3 regions of the Vreelandella piezotolerans genome follow, and region 1 is predicted to be linked to each of the others. Evidence: riboswitches for the same ligand, from Rfam matches in the RefSeq annotation. Region 1 holds a riboswitch; each other region holds the start of a gene.

Region 1 (7,678 bases):
TCGGCAGCGGCCTCCTCCAACGCCAGCAAAATGGCCTGGGCATGGGCTAAATAGCGCTCTCCCGCATCGGTAAGATGCAGCCGCCGCGTCGTGCGCTGGATCAATCGCGCGCCCAGCGTCTCCTCTAGCGCCATGACCTGCCGCGACACCCGCGTACGTGAAAGATCCAGTGCCTCGGCAGCGCGGGTATAGCTGCCAAGCTCCGCCACTTTGACGAAAGTGGTCAGCTGGTCGAGTCGACTCATGGGGCGCGAAACGCCAGCGCCGCCCGGTAAGGGTCGGGCTGGCCGCAGATCGCAGAAATCACCGCCATCCCTTGGGCACCGGCGGCACTCACTTGGGCGGCGTGCTGCGCCTTTAAGCCGCCAATCGCCACGCTGGGCAACGGGCAGGCGCGCACCAGCTCGGCCAGGCCCTCGAAGCCGATGGGCCGAGCATGATCCTGCTTGCTGGCAGTGGCGAAAATGGGGCCTAACCCGACGTAGTCCAACAGCGCGATGGGCGCGTCACGAAGCTGCGCGAGAGTGTTGATCGACAGTCCTAGAATGGCCTGCGGCCCCAGCGCCTCCCGCGCCTCTAGAACCGCGGTATCGCTCTGGCCAACATGCAGGCCGTCGGCGCCGCTGGCGACGGCCACGGCGAGTCGGTCGTTGATGATCAGCGGCACGTGGGTGCCCGCCAGCAGCCTTTTGAGGCGCTTGGCTTGTTCGATCATCGCCTCGTCGCTGGCATGCTTGTCGCGTAGCTGCACCACGGTCACGCCCCCTTTGACGGCGGCTTCCACCGTCGCTTCGAGGCCCGCTTCCGCGCACAGAGCGGCATCGGTCACCAAATAGAGCGAAAGATCACACGGCATGCAGCGTCTCCACTTGGCTTTGCGACGAAAGATCCTCTGGAGTGAGCTGGTAAAGTGCATCCAGAAACGCGACCTGAAAGCTGCCCGGCCCCTTGGCCTGCTGACCCGCACGATGCCCGGCGATGCCAAAGCACGCCAAGGCGGCCAGCGTCGCGGCCAGCGGGTGCTCGCGGTTGGCGGCAACGAACCCAGCCACCAAGGCGCTCAAGCCACAGCCCAGCGTCGTAACGCGGGGCATCAGCGGATGGCCCCCGGTTAGCCGGACGTGGTGGCTACCATCGGTGATGACATCGGTCTCGCCGGTCATGGCGACGATGCAGCGTTGCCGCTGGGCGAGCGTCATGGCGGCGTGAGTGGCGTCATCGACGGAGGCCGTGGCATCGACCCCACGCCCTTGGCTGGCCAAGCCGGCCAGCGCCATCACTTCCGAGGCATTGGCGCGAATGACGCTGGGGCGATGGGACAGCAGCGCCTGGCACACCCGCTGGCGGAACTCGGTGGCCCCGACGGCGACGGGGTCCAGCACCCAGGGGGTGTCGGTCGTATCGGCCGTGCGCGCCGCCAGCTGCATCGACTCGGCCCAGGGAGCAGAGAGCGTGCCAATATTGATGGAGAGCGCGTTTGCCATCGCGGTAAATTCAGCGACTTCTTCGGCGGCGTGCAGCATGGCAGGCGATGCGCCCGTGGCCAGCAGCAGGTTGGCGGTACTGTTCATGGCCACGTAATTGGTCATGCAGTGAACGAGCGGCGTGGACTCGCGCAGGGCAGCGAGCATATCGCCAAGTGGGTGGTAAGTCATGGTTTCCTCCCGGGTAAGGAGGTGGTGGTAAGCACCACGACTCCCTACGCCGGCGTTATCCGGTTCAGGTTCAAAGGGTGCTTCTCAGCCGCTGAACGGCGCCCCTGTCGTTGGTGGGTACTATCCTAGCCTTGGACGGCGCTGTAAAGCCCGGTCAAAAACGCGTCAGCGAAACGCGATGCGGGTGCCGTACGTGAGCATTTCGTCAGGGGTGATGGCTCGGCCCTGTACGCCAATCATTTCGTCGCCGCACTGATCGGCAAAGGTCAGCACGCCATGGGTTAAGCCGAGTTGGCCCAGGGCATCGCGAATTTCACCGGTTCCCAGAAAGGTGCTGACGCGACCTTGAGCGTCACATAGGTCCGAGACGCCATTAGCATGGTGAAAACGCACTTTGTAGATGCCATCCATGGACTCGACTTCGACGATGGGGGAGAAGCCATTCTGAATCGCATTGCTCAACTGCTTCAATGTCAGGCGATCGCCAAGGGTCATATCGATAGCTGTCATGACGTGCTCCTATCGGACGCCATTCTCGGGGCATCACGGGTCACTATGTAAAATTGTCGAAATAGAATTGTAGAAGATTTGCATCGTTTTTCCAGGGGCATTCGGGGGCGCCTTGGCTTAGGTATTAATGTACGGCATCTAGCGCATGCTGCTGGAGTTTGACCAGTGGAATGATCTCTAGCGTTCGCTCGTTAGTACCGGACAAAACGACCGGCGGTGCGAGTCCTACCTGTGCCGCTTCGGCCCAGCGGTGCGCGCAAAGACACCAGCGATCCCCGGGTTTCAAACCGGGAAAGCCAAACTCCGGCCGCGGTGTCACCAAGTCGTTGCCTTGCGCCTTGGAGAAGGCCAAAAACTCCTCGGTCACCATGGCGCACACCGAATGGATGCCGACATCGTCTGGCCCTACCCGACAAAAACCATCGCGATAGAAACCGGTTTTCGGAGAGTGGCAGCAGGGCGTTAGAGGTTCACCTAGCACGTTTAAATCACGGGACATAAAGACTCCTCGGGGGCAGGCTGGAATTCTGCGTTCCTCGCCCTCATAACAGGGAATAACGCCTTCAAAGGCAGTGATGCACAGGCAGCGGGAAGCACGACGCTGTCGCCTAAGCCTTGTACAAAGTCATACGTCCGTCAAAGATTTTGCATCGCGTAAACACACGCATCACCCAACTAGGAGAGTCTCATGTCGTATCAAGGTGAACAGCATCCGGGGGTGGCCCCGGCCGCTTCGCAAACCCAGGGCTTCCGCTTGAACCACACCATGCTGCGGGTCAAAGACCCTGAGCGGGCGCTGGCGTTTTACTCCAAGGTGTTTGGCATGCGGGTGCTCCGCCGTCTGGACTTCGAGGAGATGCAGTTTTCGCTCTACTTTCTGGCCAATGTCGAGGAGAGCGATCATGTGCCGGAAGAGACCCAAGCACGCACCGCCTGGACCTTCAGCCAGAAAGGCCTGCTAGAGCTGACCCACAACTGGGGCACCGAAAACGAGCAGGACTTTGCCTACCATGATGGCAATGCGGAGCCGCAGGGCTTCGGGCACATCTGTTTTAGCGTGCCGGATTTGGAAGCGGCCCAAGCGTGGTTCGATGAGCATGACGTTACCTTCGTGAAGCGCGCCGACCAGGGCAAAATGAAGGATGTGGTCTTCGTCAAAGATGCCGATGGCTACTGGATCGAAGTGATTCAAGCCGACCGTATGGCAGGCATGGGCGACTAACGATGGCTCATCTGCTGTTTCGGTTGCGCCATGTGACCGATGAAGAGGCCATGGAAGTCCGCCAACTGCTGGAAGAACATGGTTTCGACGTGTACGAAACCCAGGCGGGCTTTTTCCGCCTGGGAGTTGATGCCATCTGGCTGCGCGACCCAGCACAGCAAGACGATGCCGAGGCGGTGCTGGCGCGTTACCAGGCCGAGCGATTAGCCAAGGTGCGCCGTGAACACGAAGAGGCGCTGGCGCGTGATGATGCCCCTACGCTGTGGCGACGCTTCATGGCCCATCCGCTTCAAGTCACGCTAGTGATCGTGGCGGTGCTTATGATCGCTCTGCTGACCTTACTGCCGTTCGTAGGACTCGCCCGCTAAACGTCGCACAGCGCGTTAGATAGGTGTCCGCGTTTGACGTACATCATGACCCCTGAGGGTCCAGCGCTAAGCCGCGGGGCAGCCCCCGGGGGATAGCGGCACCAGCTACCTGCCGGGTACTCGGTGTCTGCGTCACGTAGCGAGCCCTCCAGTACGAACAGCTCCAAGCCGCCCGGCAGTGCCGGATAGTCGATAATGACCTCGCCTTCCCAACGCTCTAGGCTGACGCGTTCATGTTGATAGGTGTGCAGCATTTTGTAGGTGATGCCTGGCCGACGGTCGGGCTGCCAGGGCAGGCGGTGGGCGGGAATGGCGAGTTGGAGCAGGTCGTTTTCATCGAACTGATGAAGTTTCACCAGGATCAGCGCACCCTCGTCGCCAATGCGCGGCGTGTGTCCCGTGCCGATGGGGTTGCGTAGATAGCTGCCCGCTGGGTAACGGCCATGCTCATCGGCAAACACGCCTTCGAGCACCAAAATTTCCTCACCGCCTTCGTGGGTATGGCGGCTGAACTGGCTGTTGGGCGCGTAGCGCACCAGGCTCGTGGCGCGGGCCACCTCATCGCCAATGCGATCCAGCATCATACGTTCGACACCTGCGCTAGGCGAGGCCACCCAGTGATACTGTTCCGGCGTGACACAGGCAAAGTGGCTAAAGTCGGCGTTTAGGCGCATGGTCGTGGCTCTTTGCGGTGAAGTAAACAGTGGCAGCGGCGTTGTGGGTGTCAGTCTCCCCATCCCGCCAGCAAAATGCAATGCAAAAAAATACCGCCCTGATGGGGCGGTATAGGGCCTTGCCGGCCTAGTCTAGTGGCGATGACCATGATCGTCGTGGTCGTGGTCGTGGTCGTGGTCGTGGTCGTGGTCGTCATGCCCATGAGCTTCATTGTCTGGAGTAGCTAGGGCATCGTGCAGCACCCGGGCGTTATGGCGCATCATGCCAAGGTAGGTGCTGGCATCGCCTTCACTGGCCAGCGCATCGGCGTATAGCGTGCCAGCGATAGGCAGGCCGGTCTCTTCCGCTAGCTGCGTAATGATCGCTTGGTTGGTCATGTTCTCGTGGAACAACGCCTGTACGTTCTCCTGCTCGATCACATCGATCAGTGCGGCCATGCTGGCACCGCTGGGATCGGCTTCGGTCGACAGACCGACCGGTGAAAGAAAATTCACGCCGTAGGCGCTGGAGAAGTAGCCAAAGGAGTCATGGCCAGTGATGACGCTGGCCGACGCAGGAATCTCGCTTAGCAGTTCACGAATCTCGGCATCAACGTTATCCAGCTCTGCCAGATAACGCTCGGCGTTGGCTTGGTAGCTCTGCGCATTGGCGCTATCCGCCTCGATCAAGCCATCGCGAATATTGGTGACGTAGACCTTCGCCTGCTGCAGATCTTGCCAAGCGTGAGGGTCGTCATCACCATGCTCGTGACCGCTATGGTCATCATGCGCATGATCGTCGTGACCGTGTTCATGATGGCTGTGCTTTTCATGTTCATGCTCTTCATGAGCGTGTTCTTCATGCGCATGGTCGTGCTCGTCATGATGCGCGTGGTCATCGTGGTCGTGCGACGCAAAAGCGCGGGGTGCGATGCCGTCGGTGGCGGTGACCAATGGGCCGTCGTAGTCGCTGGAGTCAATCAAGCGCTCCATCCAGCCTTCGAACAGCAAACCGTTGAAGACCACTAGGTCTGCCCCTGCCAGTGCGCGGGCATCGCCGGGGCTTGGGGAGTAAACGTGAGCATCGCCATCCGGGCCAACCAGGGCGCTGACCTCCACATGCTCTCCGCCGACGTTCTCGACCATATCCGCCAAGATGGAGAAACTGGTGACGACTTGAACCCGCTCGTTCGCCATGGCCGCAGGCAACGCCAACATGGCCGACACGCCCACTAACCAACGCGATGAAGAGAAAAGCGACATAACATGCTCCTGATGATGTAAGAAAACGGAAAACGACGACTCGCTAGTGAGAATGCTCCATCGCCAGCGGCGTGGTTTTACGGCGAAGCTTGGCGGCCAAACTGTGGTAACGGCCAAACAGCGCCGAAAATAAATACGCCGCCCCGGCCAGCAAGATAATGCTCGGGCCTGATGGCGTGTCCAAATGGAACGACAGCAGCAGCCCGCCGGTGCTGGCCAGCATCGCCAACACCACGGCAATCCCCATCAATCCTTCCAAGCGCTTGCTCCAAAACCGTGCCGCCGTGGCGGGTAGCATCATCAAGCCAACGGCCATCAGCGTGCCCAGTGTTTGGAAGCCAGCGGTCAAGTTGAGCACTAGCAGCCCTAAAAAGACGCTATGTACCCAGCTACTGCGACGGTGCTGACCGCGCAAAAATAGCGGGTCCAAACACTCCACCACCAAGGCGCGGAAAATGATCGCCAGGGTGATGACGATCAGTGTGCTGATCGACGCAATCAACAGCAGCGCCGTGGAGTTGATCGCCAAAATGGAGCCAAACAGTACGTGGGTTAAATCCACGCTGCTGCCCCCCATGGAGATCAGCATGACCCCAGCGGCCAGGGAAATGATGAAAAAGCTCGCCATGGCGGCATCTTCCCGCTGGCCACCCATTTTCGAGACCGCTCCCGCCAGCAAGGCCACCATCACCCCAAATAGCACGCCACCCACGCTCATCACCGGTAGCGAAAAGCCCGCCAGCAAAAAGCCCAGCGCCACGCCGGGCAGAATTGCATGGGCCATGGCATCGCCAATCAGACTCATGCCACGCAGCACCAAAAACACCCCCAGCGGCGGGGCGGCCAGGGAGAGCGCGAGCCCGCCGACCACGGCGCGGCGCATGAAACCGTAATCGAACGGGCTGACGAACCAGGTATTAAGCAGTTCCAGCATGACGCCCTCCCAGCGTAAACGGCACCACTTGGGCGGGTGCATGCTGCTGATTGAGCGCGCTGGGGGCGACCCAGCGGCCGTGGCCAGCGCTCAGCATCAATACCTCATCGGCCAGGCGACGCAGGTGATCCATATCGTGCAGTACGATGATGATCGTGACGCCGTCGTCGGCCATTTGGCGCAGAATGCGAATCAAGATATCCACCGTGTCGCTGTCCACGTTGGCAAACGGCTCATCCAATAGCAGCAGTTCTGCCTCTTGCATCAGCGTTCGCCCGATCAGCGCCCGCTGGCGCTGGCCACCGGACAGCTCGCCCAGGGGGCGGTGCGCCAAGTGAGAAATGCCCAAGCGCGCCATGATCTCACGGCCCTTGCGGTAATGGGCGGCACAGTACCCTTTCAGCGCCCCGTGGCTTGGCCAACTGCCAGTCATCACCAGCTCTTCCACGCTCATCGGAAAGGTCAGATCCAGCGCTAACTGCTGGGGTAGCCAAGCGCGGCGAGCGTTATCCACCGTACACACCACCTTGCCACTAATGGGGCGCAGTTCGCCCATGATGGCCTGGATCAGCGTGCTTTTACCGGCCCCGTTCGCGCCGATGAGCGCGGTAATCGCACCGGGTTTGATATCGCCATCCACATGTTCGAGCACCGTACGGCGACCCTGAGCCAAATGCAGATCGTGAAGCTGCAAGCGCGATGAAGAACGCTCGCTCATAGCGGCCACCCGCTTGCCCATACCACTAGCCCCCACAGGGCCATCAGCGGCAGCGCCATCAGCCCAAGCCGCTTCGTGGCCGACAAGGACATCAGCGAAAAATGACAAGGACCTTCCTTATTGTGGCGATGCATGTGCTCACTCATCGAGCGACCTCACTTACCAATAAATAAGTTATAACATAACGTTTGGCGGAACTAAAAAAAGTGGCAGATATTTTACGCGCTCATCGCGTGCTGACAACGATGAGCGCGCTCATCTTTGAGACGCAGAAAAAGTGCCCTTAGTAACGCCAAACGGCGCCAATCTGCTCAGGGGATACCACCAGCGCGTACTCGCCTTCCAGCGTGAGTGG
Region 2 (7,678 bases), 1.4 Mb from region 1:
CTGGGCGACCTAGGGCCTAACGGTAAACAGGCGATTGCGTTCTGGACGCAGACTAAAACGGTCACTGCCCGCTGGTTCGAGCCCGAAAACGTCTCTAGCGGTATCAATAGCACGATCTCGCTATAGCGAGCGGCAACACGCTGCGCCTCCTCGGTAGAGGAGGCGACCTTCACACGTCCTGAAACAGCGGTAAGCTCTCCGAGAGTAGTTGCCCTATGGGACCAAGCTGGCTCTCGTGTAGTACGAGCAGGTATGGCGCCTCCTGCTCATCGCGAACGGGCGCCAGCAGCGCGAATTCTCCCTCTTCGAGGTGAAATTCATGAATTTCACGAAGGCCGTGGGGGGTCTCACATTGTGAGCAACGGTAGGTATCGTCCTCGCCATATACGAGGCGATGGTACATTTTGAACAGAGTGTAGAGGGCAAGCCCACCCTCGAACGCGGGCCAGCGAGCCGGTGTGGCACGAATATCGTCGGTGAGCGCGTTGCCTTCTGCTTCGGCATCGGCAATGGCATCGGCCAGGGGAGCCGCGAGAATAGCGGTTTGATCTGCGGGTAGGGGGGCATTTCGTTCCGCCGCTGCGTGAAAGGAGGTGGCCGCCGCCTCGAAATCTTGCAGGTTGTGCAGCGTAAAATCGGCATGCTGTAGGTCGGCAGGTTCGAAACCACCGTTCTCCCAGCCGTGAATCACACGAAGCGTGACCAGGCCGCGCTGCATAGGCCGGGCCAGCAGGGTGTGAAGCATGACACGGATATGCAACTGACGCTCATCCGTATCGTTCTCGAACGCACGGTACGGGTCTGCGAACAGTTCATGCAAACGCCCTGGCGTGTGCTCTTTTGCTTCGGAGTATGACATGGTGGTTTCCCTGTAAGTACGCCGCTTGGCTAGCCGAATAGCGTACGGCTTTTATGACATTAGATCACTAAAAGTATGGCGAGCGTAAAGCCATATGAAAAGAGTCTTTAGTTAGCAATTTGTTACGGATAAAAGTGAGTTGGTAGTGGGACTCTACTTCAAAATAAAAAAGGAGCCTCTATGGCTGCATCGATCAGTCGGTTCAAACTTCCTGACACTCTGGATAATGTTCCCAATGATATTCGGGAAGCCATGTTGGCCGTGCAGGAGAAAGCGGGCTTCGTGCCCAACGTATTTTTGATGTTGGCTCACCGACCCGACGAGTTTCGCGCTTTTTTTGCGTATCACGATGCGTTGATGGAGCGACCATCGGAGACGCTGACCAAAGCAGAGAAAGAGATGATTGTCGTTGCGACCAGTGCCCGCAATCGCTGCTTGTACTGTGTCGTCGCCCATGGCGCGCTGGTGCGTATCTACAGTAAAGATCCGTTACTGGCCGATAATATCGCCATCAACCATCGTGTGGCGGGATTGAGCGAGCGTCATCGGTTGATGCTCGACTTTGCACTGCACAGTGCCATCGATCTGGGCGAGTTTTCAGACGAATGGCAGGCGCGTTTAGAGGCAGTGGGGTTCACACTGGATGATTGCTGGGACATCGGTGCCATTGCCGCGTTTTTTGGCATGTCCAACCGCTTGGTGACACTAGCTGGAACACCGCCCAACGCCGAGTTTTACCTGATGGGGCGTGTCCCCAAGAAAGTGGAATAAGCAGCCCGGCCCCATGGGCAAGGCTTTACTAACGCACCACTTTGCTTGAGGATACTGCCTCCACTCACTGTCGCCAGGGGAGCCCCAATGGGGCTGAGAATGCGCGCAACGCAGACCCTGGAACCTGATCCGGTTCGTACCGGCGGAGGAAGCGCGACATGCCTTACCTAACGTCTTTCGTGTTAGGCGCAGCGTTATGCTGCTTTGCTTTTCTGGGTCTTCGGGCACGCTTCAGTGGCGGCTCGTTGGATGACTATGTCACCGCTCGTAATTCGCAAACGTCGGCCACCCTGGGGCTCTCCTTTTTGGCGTCCGGTATGGGGGCTTGGATACTCTTTGCACCCCCTGAAATCGGCGCATTCGTAGGGCCCGTGGCGCTACTGGGCTATGCCCTTGGCTCGGCGCTGCCGTTCATCGTTTTGGGTCTCTACGGGCCTAAGATACGCCAAGCACTGCCCGAGGGACGCAGCATTGCCGAGTTTGCCGACGCCTGCTATGGCAAGGGGGTACGCCATTTCGTGGCGATCGTTTCCGTGGCTTACATGGGCTGCTTCCTGGCTGCTGAACTCACCGCCATCGGGGCGATTACCGCGCTACTCTCCGACGTGCCTCCCGCTGTGGTGATCATCGGGGTGGCGCTCACCACGCTGGTGTACACCGTCATGGGCGGGCTGCGGGCAAGCTTGGCCACCGACCGCTGGCAAGCGTGGCTGCTTTTGGCGCTGCTGCTCGCCGTCGCCAGCGTGACGCTCTGGCGACTGCCCAGTATGCCGAATGACGCACAACTCCCGTCGCTCCCCATCGGCAGCTCGCTCAGCGTGGCGTTGACGCTGGTGATCGCCGTGACGGCGGCTAACTTGTTTCACCAAGGCTATTGGCAGCGGGTATGGGCGGCCCAAGACGACGCGAGCCTGGGGCGCGGTGCCTGGTTGGGTGGCGGCTTGACCGTACTGGTCGTCATGGTGATTGGTGGCGTAGGTATCATGGCAGCGATGAGCGGGGTCAGTCTCGGCGAGCCGCCCATGCCGTTTTTTGCGCTGCTTAGTGATGCCCCGGTATGGATCACGCTGCCTTCATTGGTACTGGCCGTCACGCTGGTCACCTCGAGCGTCGACACCTTACAAAACGGCATTGCGTCGCTGTGGGCCAATGGTCACCGGGCCGAGGCCCTCAACAAGGCGCGCTGGCTCACCGTGGCGATCATGCTGCCTGTGATCGTGATTGCCTTGCAAGGGCTCTCCGTGCTGCGGCTATTTTTGATTGCCGATCTGCTGTGTGCAGCGATAGTGGTGCCGGTGCTGCTGGGTTTGTGGCAGCGTATGACACCGATGGCAGCAATAAGCGGCGGGTTTGCGGGGCTTGTAGGGGCCGTGCTGCCTGGCTGGATCGGTCAGGGCAGCGTCAGCGCAGGGGTAATGGCCGCCACGTTCCCCGGCAGCGTACCGACGTTAGGCCCGTTCGTAGGGGCGCTGCTACTCTCAACAACGGTCAGCGTGGCGTTGGCTCTGGTGAGCCGTCAACGTGTCGAAGTCCGTTAATCAAGGCGTTAAGCAGGACATTTCGTTTCGCGTTATGCTGTTAAGGGTTTGATGACCATTTAGGTGTGATCGCCATGAGCCACCTGTTACCCCCCAACGAAACTGCCCGTTTGGCTGCGCTTAACGAACTGGCCCTCCTGGATACGCCAAACGAGCCCGTTTTCGATCGGATCACGCGATTGGTCACCGTGCTGCTCGGCGTTCCTAAATCTACCATCAGTCTGATCGACACCGATCGTCAGTGGTTCAAGTCTCAAGTGGGCATGGCGGTATCGGAAACACCTAGGGACGTCGCGTTTTGTGCTTACACGGTACTCGAAGATGAGCCGCTAGTGGTCGAAGACGCTCAGCAAGACGCACGCTTCGTGACCAATCCCTACGTGATGACACCTGGCGGCATCCGTTTTTATGCCGGGATACCGCTGCGTAGTTCACAAGGGCTGGTCCTCGGATCGCTATGCGCCATGGACAGCCAGCCACGCAGCTTAAGTGACCAAGAAAAGGCTGCGATGCAAGATTTGGCCGATATCGTGATTGGCGAAATCCACCTGCGCGAACGGCTCATCAACGAGCAGAAGATTCGTGCCGCCACTCAGCAGGCGCTCACGGCGCTGCATCAAAGCCTCGAGCAGCGTATCGAGCAGCGAACCCGCGAACTCAATCTGGTGATCGAGTCGGCATATGATGCCTATTTGAGCGTCGATGAGCAGGGGCGCGTGCTGGATTGGAACCATGCAGCCGAGACCATGTTCGGCTGGCGTCGCAAAGAAGCCCTCACTCGACCGATTACATCGCTCATGTTTCCCGACGGAATCACCAGTGACGATGTCGCCATGCCAGTGACCGGAGAAGCCCTACGGCGCGATGGCGTTCGCTTGCCGGTCGAGGTGCGACTGAAGCGTTTCGAGGTGAATGGCCGCCCACGCCGCAGCTTGTTCATTCACGACATTACCGAACGCCAGCAGCTAGAGCGCCTACGCGACCAGCAGGCCCGAGAAGACGTGCTCACCCGTTTGCCCAACCGCCGCGCCCTAGATGAGCGTTTGCCGGAGGCAATGGCACGGGTACGCCGTACGCTCGCACCGCTGGCCGTGCTGTTTCTAGACCTCGATGGGTTCAAACGCATTAACGATCAGCACGGCCATGCCATGGGGGACGAGCTGCTGCGCGACATCGCGAGCCGTCTCCAGCGAACCGTCCGCGAGACGGATTTCGTTGCCCGATGGGCGGGAGATGAGTTCGTCGTGCTGCTTGAGGGGGTGACCAGCGACGCACCGGAGCCGCTGGCCCATAAGCTGATCGAGGTGATCGAGGAGCCGCTCAGCGCAGGTGGCGTGACCCTGCAAGTAAGTACCAGCATTGGTGTGGCGCTGTTCGTCCACGACGCGGCGGAGACACCTCAGGAGTTATTGAAGCGCGCCGATGAGGCCATGTACAACGCCAAACGCGCAGGCAAAGCGCGTATCGCGCTGGCACGTCCGGCGGATACGTCTGCCCCCCATTAACGAACCCAAGGACGAGTATGATTCGTTGTCTATTGACCACCCCAGAGGGCGACGTGCGCGAGGGCGACATTCGCCTGATGGACGAGTGGATGCGCATGCCCACAGCACACTTGTGGGTCGACATGAAAGGAGAGAGCGAAGCGCAGGAGCGTGAGATACTGGAGCGCTTCGAGTGTCACCCGATGGCCATACAAGACGCCCACAAAGAGCGCCATCCGCCGAAAATCGAAGAGTTCGACAATCACACGCTGATCATCTATCGCGGCATTTCCTCGTTCGATGCCCAGCTAAACTTCGTACCTCAGCAGATCTGTTTCTTCGTCGGCGAACGCTTTTTGGTGACCTTGCACCCCGGCGAGGCGATGAGTATCGAACGCTTACTCAATGAGCACGGCAAAACGCTATTGGCCCAGTCACCCGAGCAGGTGGCACTGAGAGTGATGTACACCTCGGCGGGCTTTTATATCGATAGCTTGCTGGAATTCGAAACGGAGCTCAGTGATCTCGAGGACGAGCTGCTAGACAATGGTAACGACGTGTTGATGCGTAAAATCACCACGTATCGCTCGCGTCTGGTCAAAATGCGCCGGATCTTCAGCTATCACAAAGGCATCACCCAAGAGCTGACGGCGTACGACTACGCGCACTTGCCGCGAGGCGAAAGCGAAACGCTGCATGCCATAACCGATGTCGAAGAACGTTTCGAGCGACTCTACACCCTAACGCAAATGTACTACGACATTTGTGGCGATCTCGTCGACGGCTATATCTCCATTTCATCACACCAGTTGAACATCACCATGCGGGTGTTGACGGTGATTACCGCTATTTTCGTCCCGCTAACCTTTATCGCCGGTATTTACGGCATGAACTTCGAGTACATGCCAGAACTGAGCTATCAGTACGGCTACTTTTTCGTTTGGGGGGCCATGCTAGGGATTGGTGGGGTGCTCATTTGGCTGTTCAAACGGAAACGCTGGTTTTAACCCCCTTGTCGAACCGCCAATTGCCGCAGACGACTGGCCAACAGTAAGAGCCCCAGCGCAATCAGTAGCCAAAGCGTGGCCAACAATATAGGAAACGCCCCCGCACCCGCCAAATCCAGCAGCGGGCCGGTCAGTGACGGAATGACCAGCGCCCCGCTGCCCGCGGCGGTAAAGATGGCGCCGGTGGTGCGCCCGCGCATGACGATCGACTGGTTGCACAGTGCAAACAGCGTAGGGAAAAACGCCGAGGCGGAGAGGCCAAACAGCAGCGCGCCAGCGCTTGGCGGCAGCGCGTTGAGGTGCAGACCTGCCGCTGCGCTCAGCCCCAGCGCTAGGCAGCCAGCGAGCACCTGCCAAGGTGAGCAAACGCGTAGTAGCGGGATGGCGAGCAGGCGTCCCGCCGAGAGCGCCAGCCAGAACAGCGTTGCCAGCAACGCCGCCTGCTCGGTGGTTAATCCAGAGAGCGTACCGTATGCGGTGACCCAGCCGGCGAACGTAATTTCGATGCCCACATAAAGAGAAAACAGTAGCATGAATAGTCCCAGCAAGAGCGGGTCGCGGTGTTTGAGCGTAGCCAAGGACGCGGGATTAGGGTCAACGGTGGGCATGGACGGGCTGACGAAGCGTGACAGCGGCCACAGCATGGCAGCCACGCTGGCCGCGACGATCCAAAACGTGAGGTGAAACTGTCCGGTGAGGGATAGCGCAGCAATCATGATCAGCGGCGTGAGCATGTTGCCGAAACTGAAACAGAAGTGCAGCGCGCTTACATTGGGGCCCGCTGCGTCTCGGTGCAGCCACAAAAGCAGCGTGTTCCCGCCCGCGTTGAGCGATACCTCCGCAAATCCCAGCAGCATGAACAGCAGCGTCAACAGCAGCAGAAGCGGGCTAAGCGGGGCCAGCGCCAGTCCGGCTACCGCCAGCACGCCCATCATCACCAACACGCGGTGGCCGTTGAAGCGATCCATGAGCAGCCCGGTGACCATGGCGCCGCTCATGTTGCCAACGGCACGTGCAGTGAACAGCACGGCGATTTGGCTCATGGAGGCACCGCTGGCCTCGGCCAAATGGGGCAGTGCTGGGCCAAGCAGTCCGCCGGTCATCCCAATGGCAATGAACAGGCCAAAGTAGGTCCAGGTGAGACGGCGATGGTACGTCGAGGTGAAGTGAAGCATACCGATCCTTGGCAGGGGCAGAAGCACGGTCGACCCGTAGCTTGACGGGTTTTGCTTACTCTCACTATTGGCGAAAAGTTGACGACCCGCCAGGCGGCTGACTGGGGGAGTGTGGCTTAAGGGCACTATGTGCTCTACTCATCCATCGTGATCGAGGGCATGCTGTCCTTCGTTCGCCCCCTTGAACCTCGCCCGGCGTTTGTTATCGTCGCGACATATGCACTCAACAAGGAACCACCCATGGCCCACACGGATAACAGCGCAACGATTCCGGCCACGATGTCGGCGATGCTCTTGACCGGTCACGGTGATGTCGACGCTCTGCAATACCGTCAGGACGTTCCCACGCCAACGCCCGGCCCTGGGCAGGTGCTGGTGCAAGTCACGGCGACGGCGAAAAACAACACCGACCGCAAAGCGCGCGAAGGCTTATACCCCACCAAAGGCAAAGAGGACGTGACCTCGTTTGCCATGGGTGGGTCGCCGACCCTGACGTTTCCGCGTATTCAAGGCGCTGACGTGGCAGGTCGGGTCGTTTCTGTCGGCGAGGGGGTCGATCCCCGGCGTATCGGGGAGCGCGGGCTGCTGGATTTCAATTTGTATGCCGACGAGCGTCGTGACATTAACCTGACGCCGGACTACTACGGACACGGCGCAGACGGCGGCTACGCCGAGTACGTGGCAGTGCCTGCCGACCAGTTTCACCATGTCCCCAACCCTGAGCTACACGATGCCGAGCTTGCGGCCATGGGCATGTGCTCGTATCAAACGGCCTACCACATGATGACGGCGGCCAACGTTCAGGCGGGCGAGCGTATCCTCGTCAGCGGCGCCAGCGGCGGGG
Region 3 (7,678 bases), 770 kb from region 1:
AAGTGCGCGTACGGGCACATCCGCTACGCGCTCAGTGCCCGCTTCCTCGGCGCTCAGTCAGAATGGATTTAGCCAGAACGGACTTAGCCAAAATGGACTGCGCCAGTGCCTGCGGGTCGCGGGCGGCGGCACCTTGGGGTTCATCATTAGCCAATTGATGGGCTGGAATTACGGCGTCTTCTTTACCGTCTTTCCGATGTTCTTGCTGGGTTTGGTGCCGGTGTTGAATGGCTCGATCATTCGCCAGTTCCTCTCTAACGTGAGCCTCAACGTGCTGGAGGTGAGCCTGGTGGTCGGGCTGTTAAAACACATGCCCGTGGTGATGACGCTGGTGGTGCTGGGGCTGTTTCTGCTGCGTTTCAACCTGATGGCCAAAGGCCCGCTGTTTCTGTTTGGGGCCAACGGCGTGTTGACGCTCAGCATACTGCTGCACTTTGCTAGTTACCCTGGAGTCGATTTGAGCGATCTATTGGCCAGCAATTTGATGGCCAGCGTACTGGCGGTGTTCATCGCCATGCTGATGTACACCCTGTTCCCCGATAGGGAACCCCGCCAACCGCCGCCCAGGGGCAGTAAATCGACGGCGCAAATCCGCCATGAAACCCTGATTGGCGGCATCACCGCCACGCTTTCGTTCGTGGTGTTTCAGGTGTGCGATCTGCGCGGGTCGCTCTCGGCGCAGATGGCCACCATCTTGATTCTGTTTACGCTGGGCTACTTTGGCGCCCAGGTCTCGGCGGCCAAGCGCGCGGTGGGCACGCTCTTGGGCTGTAATCTCGCGCTGGTGATGCAGCTGGCGCTCTACACCCAAAGCCACCACTTTCTGCTGGTGATTCTGCTTTATTGGCTGGGTTTGATGCTGTTCGCGCGGGAGCATATCTTGGAAGGCGGCGGCTCCGGCATCGGGTTTGGCGGGCTCACCACCATGGGCATTCTGTTCGGCCAGTCGTTGGGGCCACAGCAGGACTTGGTCTACAGCGCGCTGTATCGCTTTTCGTCCATGAGCGTAGCGCTGATCGGCACGCTATCGGTGATGATTTGTCTGCACTATCTGCTCAACCGCTGGGAACCTACTCGCCTGCCCGAAAAGTAGTTGAGGTAATTTTTTAACGACGCACTACGCTGAAAAGAGCCGCCGTCGATGTCCCATGCACGCGACGAGCGGCCTTTTCCCTCCTAACGGATTAGAGGTGTTCGTCATGGCAAGTGGCAAAGAAGACAAAGTGAAAGGCGCGGCCAACAAAGCCGCCGGGAAAGCCAAAGAAGCCGCCGGTAAGGCCACCGGCAGCAGCAAAACCGAAGCCAAAGGCAAAGCCCAGCAAGCCAAAGGCGAACTGCAAAAAGGCAAAGGCGATGCCAAGGAGGGGGCCAAGAAGAAAAAGTAATTCTCGATGGCACCCCATCAACCACCGGAGCCCAGGCTCCGGTGGCTGTTTTGGCACTTTACGTGACCCAGCGCACGATTTGCGGCTGCTATTTCACGCTTAATGGCAATGTGTCATGACTCCCCTCACTGAGGACGTGCCCCATGCCTACCATGATGAAAGCGGCAATTTTCGTTGAACCCGGCCGCATCGAAATCGACGATAAACCCATCCCCGAGATTGGTCCGAACGATGCCCTCATGCGCATCACCACCACCACCATCTGTGGTACCGATGTTCATATACTCAAAGGCGAGTACCCGGTCGAGCGTGGCTTAACCATCGGCCATGAACCCGTGGGTGTGATTGAAAAACTCGGTGCCAACGTCAAAGGCTATCAAGAAGGCCAGCGGGTGATTGCTGGCGCGATTTGTCCCAGTTTCACCTCTTACGCCTGCCAGGACGGTTGTTGTGCACAGGATGGCGGCCACCACAGCCACGGCTACAAGCCCATGGGTGGCTGGCGCTTTGGGAACACTATCGATGGTGCCCAGGCGGAGTATCTGCTGGTGCCTGATGCCCAAGCGAACCTCTCGCCCGTCCCCGATGGCCTAACCGACGAACAGGTGCTGATGTGCCCCGATATCATGTCGACGGGGTTTGCCGGTGCGGAATCGGCGGGCATTAAAATAGGCGATACGGTGGTGGTGTTTGCCCAAGGGCCGATTGGCCTGTGTGCCACCGCGGGCGCACGGCTGCGTGGGGCGGGCATGATTATCGCGGTCGACGGTGTTGATGAGCGCCTGCACATGGCCAAGCAAATGGGCGCGGATGTGACGCTGGATTTCCGCAAGGTCGATGTGGTGGAGGAGGTGCTCAAACTCACCGGTGGCCGTGGAGTAGATGCCGCCATTGAAGCGTTGGGCCTACAGCAAACTTTTGAGGCCGCGCTACGGGTGCTAAAACCCGGCGGCACGCTCTCGAGCCTGGGGGTCTACTCCGAAGACCTCACCCTTCCGCTAGGTGCGTTTTGTGCAGGGCTGGGCGATCATAAAATCATTACCTCGCTGTGCCCTGGCGGCAAAGAGCGTATGCGCAGGCTGATGAGCATGATTGCATCAGGCCGTTTAGACCTAGGCCCGCTGGTCACTCACCGCTACGCGCTGGAGGATATCGTGGAAGCCTACGACCTCTTCTCCCACCAGCGCGATGGCGTGCTAAAAGTGGCGCTTAGCGCTGGCTAAGCGCCATCGGTAGCGGGTTACACCTCTTGGTACAGCTCGCTACCTTTCAGGCGGAATTTCTCCGCTTGCTCCTGCATACCGCGCTTCACTGCTTCGGCATCGCTTTCAGCGGCGTTTTCCGGGGCGCGGTCGCGGTAGGTGTCGCGCACTTCCTGGCTGATCTTCATGGAGCAGAACTTCGGCCCGCACATGGAGCAGAAGTGGGCTACCTTGGCGGAGTCCTTCGGCAGGGTTTCATCGTGGAATTCCCGCGCGGTGTCCGGGTCCAGGCCCAGGTTGAACTGGTCTTCCCAGCGGAACTCGAAGCGCGCTTTCGATAACGCGTTGTCACGGCGCTGCGCCGCCGGGTGGCCCTTGGCCAAATCCGCCGCGTGGGCGGCAATCTTGTAGGTGATGATACCGGTTTTGACGTCGTCTTTATTGGGCAGGCCCAGGTGCTCTTTAGGCGTCACGTAGCAGAGCATGGCGCAGCCAAACCAGCCAATCATCGCCGCCCCAATGCCCGAGGTAATGTGGTCGTAGCCGGGGGCGATATCCGTCACCAGCGGGCCAAGCGTATAGAAGGGCGCTTCGTCGCAGCACGCCAGCTGCTTATCCATGTTCTCTTTTACCAAGTGCATGGGCACATGGCCGGGGCCTTCGATCATCACCTGCACATCGTGCTTCCAAGCAATCTTCGTTAGCTCGCCCAGGGTTTCGAGTTCAGCAAACTGCGCTTCATCGTTGGCATCGGCAATGGAGCCGGGGCGCAGGCCGTCGCCCAGCGAGAACGCCACATCGTACTGCTTGCAGATCTCGCAGATCTCCTCGAAGTGGGTGTACAGGAAGCTCTCCTGATGGTGATACAGGCACCACTTCGCCATGATGGAGCCGCCACGGCTGACGATGCCGGTGACGCGGTTGGCGGTAAGCGGCACGTAGCGCAGCAACACCCCCGCGTGGATGGTGAAGTAATCCACCCCCTGTTCCGCCTGCTCGATCAGCGTATCCCGGAAGATCTCCCAGGTGAGGTTTTCGGCAATGCCGTTGACCTTCTCCAGTGCCTGATAGATAGGCACCGTACCAATCGGCACCGGCGAGTTGCGGATGATCCACTCGCGAGTTTCATGGATGTTCTGACCGGTGGAGAGGTCCATGATGGTATCCGCGCCCCAGCGGATGCCCCAGGTCATCTTGTCCACTTCCTCTTCGATGGAAGAGGTGACCGCCGAGTTGCCCAGGTTACCGTTGATCTTCACCAGGAAGTTGCGCCCGATGATCATCGGCTCGCTTTCCGGGTGGTTGATATTGTTGGGAATGATCGCCCGCCCGCGAGCCACCTCGTCGCGCACGAACTCGGGGGTGATCTCTTTGGGCAGGCTGGCCCCAAAGCTCTGGCCCGCATGCTGATGGCCCAGAATGCGCTCTACCTCCGCCGTACCCAACGCTTGGCGGCGCTGGTTTTCCCGCAGGGCGATGAACTCCATTTCCGGCGTGATGATGCCCTGGCGGGCGTAGTGGAGCTGAGTCACGTTCTTGCCCGCTTTCGCCCGGCGGGGTGTGCGGCTTAAATCAAAGCGCAGCTGGGCAAGGGTAGGGTCGTTGGCGCGGCGCTGGCCATACTGGCTGGTGGGGCCATCCAAAAACTCGGTGTCGTTGCGCTCTTCGATCCAGGCCCGGCGCAGCTCCGGCAGGCCCTGGCGCAAATCGATGCGGGCGTTAGGGTCGGTGTAGGGGCCGGAAGTGTCGTACACCAGCAGCGGCGGGTTCTGCTCATCCACGCCGCTGGTTTTGGTGGGCGAGAGGGAGATTTCCCGAAACGGCACGCGAATATCCGGCCGCGAGCCTTCCACGTACACCTTGCGCGAGCCGGGCAGCGGCGCCACGGCGGCGGCATCGACCTGGGCGGTTTCGGCTAAAAAGTGCGCGGTTCTGCTTTTGACGGTCTTGGTCATGACGGTTGCTCTGTGTTGTAGGAGGTTATTCAGAAAGGTCTAAACCCATCTGCCAGAAGTCGATTTCCAGGCGGGTGGCATCGCGGAAGATCTTGCTCAGCTCTGCAAAACGGGCAGGGGTGACGTCCGCCAGGCGGGCATCGAGCCACGCAAGCTCGGCCTGCATGGCGGCCTGGAACTCCTCGCCTTCGTACATGGCGATCCAGGCATCAAAAGGATTCTGCTCGCCGCGCAGCGTAGAGGGCTGCGCGTTGAGCCAGTTGGCGATTTCACCGTAGCCTACCAGGCACGGGGCCAACGCCACGTGCAAATCGAGCAGGTCGCCGCGGTTGCCGGTATCCAACACATAGCGGGTGTAGGCCAACGTGGCGCGGGCTTCAGGGAGTTCGGCAAGCTCCTGCTCATTGATGCCCCACTCTTGGCAAAAGCCCACGTGCAGGCCCAGCTCCACATCCACGATGGCTTTCAGGCCCTCGTGGGCCTGGCGCAAATCCGCCAGGGTGGGGCTTTTATAGGCCGCTAGCGCGTAGGCGCGGGCGAAGTGGATCAAGAACAGGTAATCCTGCTTCAGGTAGTGGCGAAACGACGCCTCCGGCAGCGTGGCGTTGCCCAATTGGCGCACGAAATCGTGCTCGATGTAGGCGCGCCAATCTTGCTGGCAAGCGGTGGTGAGATCGGTAAAGCGGTAGCCCATGATGCCTCCGGTGGTAATGATCCGGAGGGCAGGCGAGAAAGATCGAGGGAATGGCACGGAAGAGTGGCGTAAAGGAGCGCCGCGGCCATCGCTTGATCCCTACGCCGGTACCCGCGCCACGTTCAAAGCAGCGCATTAGCCGGATCAGGTTCAGCGGGACCAGCGCTCGGTAGCCAAAAGCCCACCCTGCGCCATCTCAGCCGGATATCACCGGCACCCCGTCAAGCTGTTCGTGGGTGGAGTGTAGGAGGCGGGTGGGGGAGATGCAAGAGTAGGTTATTTAATTGGACGTAAAGGGATAGCCTGCCGTGCAACCAATAAACGACAAGAAAAGACAATGGCATTGAGTGCTTGACCCCCATGGTTGCCTTGACGCGTTCCATTAGTTTCATGGGCGAATGCCTCAATAATTCTGTTCATAAAAACAGTATTATTGAGGCAGGCAAAACGTGTAAGCCCGCGAATTTTGGCTACATCGCCAAAATTCTCTTTGCACGCTATAGAATCAATGAGGTAGATTCAATTTCGTGGCTATGAAACCTCAGTCATTGTGATGTCACGTTCATTGAGGTTTCATGGCAGGGCGTATAATCACTGTTAAATATGCAGGAGAGATATGGACAGGATTCGGCCAGATACTCCCAAAAAGCAACACTATGTGCCTCAGTTCTTGTTGAAGAACTTTTCCTATAGAAAGAAGCACAAGATTTTTGCCTTTGATAAATCAAGAGCAATTAGCTTTGGCACATCCGTGAGAGATAGTGCTAGTGAGAATGGCTTTTACAACTTAAATCTTGATGGGGAAAAGCATACCTTAGAGCATAGGTTGTCAAAATTAGAATCAATATGTAGTTCAGTAATAAAAAAAGATTTGCAGGAATGAGTCGCTTGAAGACCTTACCAATGATGATTACATCGTTCTATGTGTATTTGTGACAAATCTGCTCTTGAGGGTAAAAAAGCAAAGGGTGTTTTTCGACCAATTAAACAAAGGAATGGCTGAGTGGCTTCAAAATATGGGGCTGCGTCCTGAAGATGTCAAAAATTTTGAAGTGTTGGAAAAAGAAGATATTGATAAGCAGCACATTGAGTTTACACATGAGCATGTTTTTGAGATGGCAAAACGTTTCCATGACAAACCCATTGCTCTTCTGAAAGCACCTAATGGCTCGCATTTGATCATAGGCGACAATCCAGTGGCTATGTACAATCACTGGCCGCAGGGGTTAAGAGGCGATAAGGGCATTTCAGTACCTGGGGTTGAAATACAGGTTCCGATATCCAATAAGTTATGTCTCTCTTTCATTTGCCCTTTGCTTTATTCAGATTTAGAAGAAAATCTGGATTTCTTAGCAAAGCGTAGGGCACAAAATTTGCCCATAGATAATATTGATACTTCTTACGCGGAAATATTAATATCCTCAATTAGAGAGGGTGAAGCTATGGAGTTAAGCTCAGAAAACGTTAAATTTACTAATTCCTTGCAAATTTCTGGCTCTTTGAATTACATATATTCAGATAAAAATGATTTTAGGCTCGCAGAGGAAATGCTCAAAAAGAACCCAGACCTGGCGGACGGCAAAGTTATGTGGATGGGTATTTAACAAAGCGCTGTTGTCGGACTGTTTTTCCGCTGCGCTTCAAAACATCCGCAAAGCGCGGCGTTAGATTTCAGACTGGGGGTAACGGATGGAGTTGGGCCACACATTCTTGAAGCTCGACAAAGATTGGGAAATGCAAGAGCTTGCAGATCTTGCGAAGCTATATACCCAGTGCTATAGCTTGGTTTACTCACTATCTGGTGACAGAATCGAATCTGACGACCAGCGTGTTGTGGACTGGTTTCATGGCGTATATGCTAAATACCCTTGGAGAGGCGGCTATAGCGCTGTCAATTTTTATCATTCCTTGTACGCAAGAATTCCGTCTGAGCAGCGCCCTCAAATTGTTGAAATTAGGTATGCATCACCCGGCCATATTAAGCTAAAAGAAGCTGTGTTGGTCGCTGGTTTGCTGGCATGCATCGTTACTGCAGTAACTACTTCTTTTGATCAGGCTCATGAGAGTTATAACAAGATTCAGACTGGAATGTCGGAGAGAAAGCTAAGGAAGCTTGAAGTGGAGCTTGCTGAGCTTCAGCTAGACCAAGAACGCCTTCGTTTTGTGCAAGAAGCGAAACAGCAACTTATTGACCAAATGCAGATTCCGCAGGTAATGCAGGACGAGCTGACAAGGCGGTCTTCTGGAAATGATTTAATGCAGTTAAAAATACTTATGTCATTCTATCGCCGAGTGCAACCACTTGCAGAGCTTGAGCTTAGGGAAATGCTGCAAGTTGAGACAGATGGTGACGACTAAAAATCTAACAAGCGGCTGTTATCGCCCCTTCGGGGTTGGGACGGCCTTTCCGCCCCTTCGCGGCTACAGGCCGCCCTAAAGCCG

The links. Region 1 has a riboswitch for thiamine pyrophosphate ahead of thiM (hydroxyethylthiazole kinase). Riboswitches for the same ligand answer to the same signal wherever they lie in the genome.
Region 2: it holds a riboswitch for thiamine pyrophosphate, as region 1 does, so the genes downstream of both, GYM47_RS12630 (sodium:solute symporter family transporter) here and thiM (hydroxyethylthiazole kinase) in region 1, are expected to answer to the same signal.
Region 3: it holds a riboswitch for thiamine pyrophosphate, as region 1 does, so the genes downstream of both, tenA (thiaminase II) here and thiM (hydroxyethylthiazole kinase) in region 1, are expected to answer to the same signal.

What each region holds. Positions count from the first base shown of each region.
Region 1 is NZ_CP048602.1:228,932-236,609, forward strand. Features, by position in the region: gene GYM47_RS01095 (LysR family transcriptional regulator) at 1-245, opposite strand, end outside; gene thiE (thiamine phosphate synthase) at 242-856, opposite strand; gene thiM (hydroxyethylthiazole kinase) at 846-1,655, opposite strand; TPP riboswitch at 1,680-1,771, opposite strand; gene GYM47_RS01110 (hypothetical protein) at 1,821-2,165, opposite strand; gene GYM47_RS01115 (DUF2237 family protein) at 2,290-2,664, opposite strand; gene gloA (lactoylglutathione lyase) at 2,854-3,387, shown strand; gene GYM47_RS01125 (DUF6164 family protein) at 3,390-3,755, shown strand; gene GYM47_RS01130 (cupin domain-containing protein) at 3,752-4,429, opposite strand; gene GYM47_RS01135 (metal ABC transporter solute-binding protein, Zn/Mn family) at 4,562-5,671, opposite strand; gene GYM47_RS01140 (metal ABC transporter permease) at 5,715-6,605, opposite strand; gene GYM47_RS01145 (metal ABC transporter ATP-binding protein) at 6,589-7,323, opposite strand; gene GYM47_RS01150 (hypothetical protein) at 7,607-7,678, opposite strand, start outside.
Region 2 is NZ_CP048602.1:2,744,142-2,751,819, reverse strand. Features, by position in the region: gene GYM47_RS12645 (CoA-acylating methylmalonate-semialdehyde dehydrogenase) at 1-126, shown strand, start outside; gene GYM47_RS12640 (hypothetical protein) at 170-859, opposite strand; gene GYM47_RS12635 (peroxidase-related enzyme) at 1,040-1,630, shown strand; TPP riboswitch at 1,696-1,799, shown strand; gene GYM47_RS12630 (sodium:solute symporter family transporter) at 1,789-3,168, shown strand; gene GYM47_RS12625 (diguanylate cyclase domain-containing protein) at 3,243-4,673, shown strand; gene GYM47_RS12620 (magnesium transporter CorA family protein) at 4,691-5,659, shown strand; gene GYM47_RS12615 (MFS transporter) at 5,656-6,834, opposite strand; gene GYM47_RS12610 (alcohol dehydrogenase catalytic domain-containing protein) at 7,075-7,678, shown strand, end outside.
Region 3 is NZ_CP048602.1:997,441-1,005,118, forward strand. Features, by position in the region: gene GYM47_RS04580 (DUF2955 domain-containing protein) at 35-1,093, shown strand; gene GYM47_RS04585 (CsbD family protein) at 1,200-1,385, shown strand; gene GYM47_RS04590 (NAD(P)-dependent alcohol dehydrogenase) at 1,529-2,608, shown strand; gene thiC (phosphomethylpyrimidine synthase ThiC) at 2,626-4,542, opposite strand; gene tenA (thiaminase II) at 4,568-5,236, opposite strand; TPP riboswitch at 5,316-5,467, opposite strand; gene GYM47_RS18565 (DUF4238 domain-containing protein) at 5,853-6,119, shown strand; gene GYM47_RS04610 (DUF4238 domain-containing protein) at 6,151-6,840, shown strand; gene GYM47_RS04615 (FtsB/FtsL family cell division protein) at 6,971-7,594, shown strand.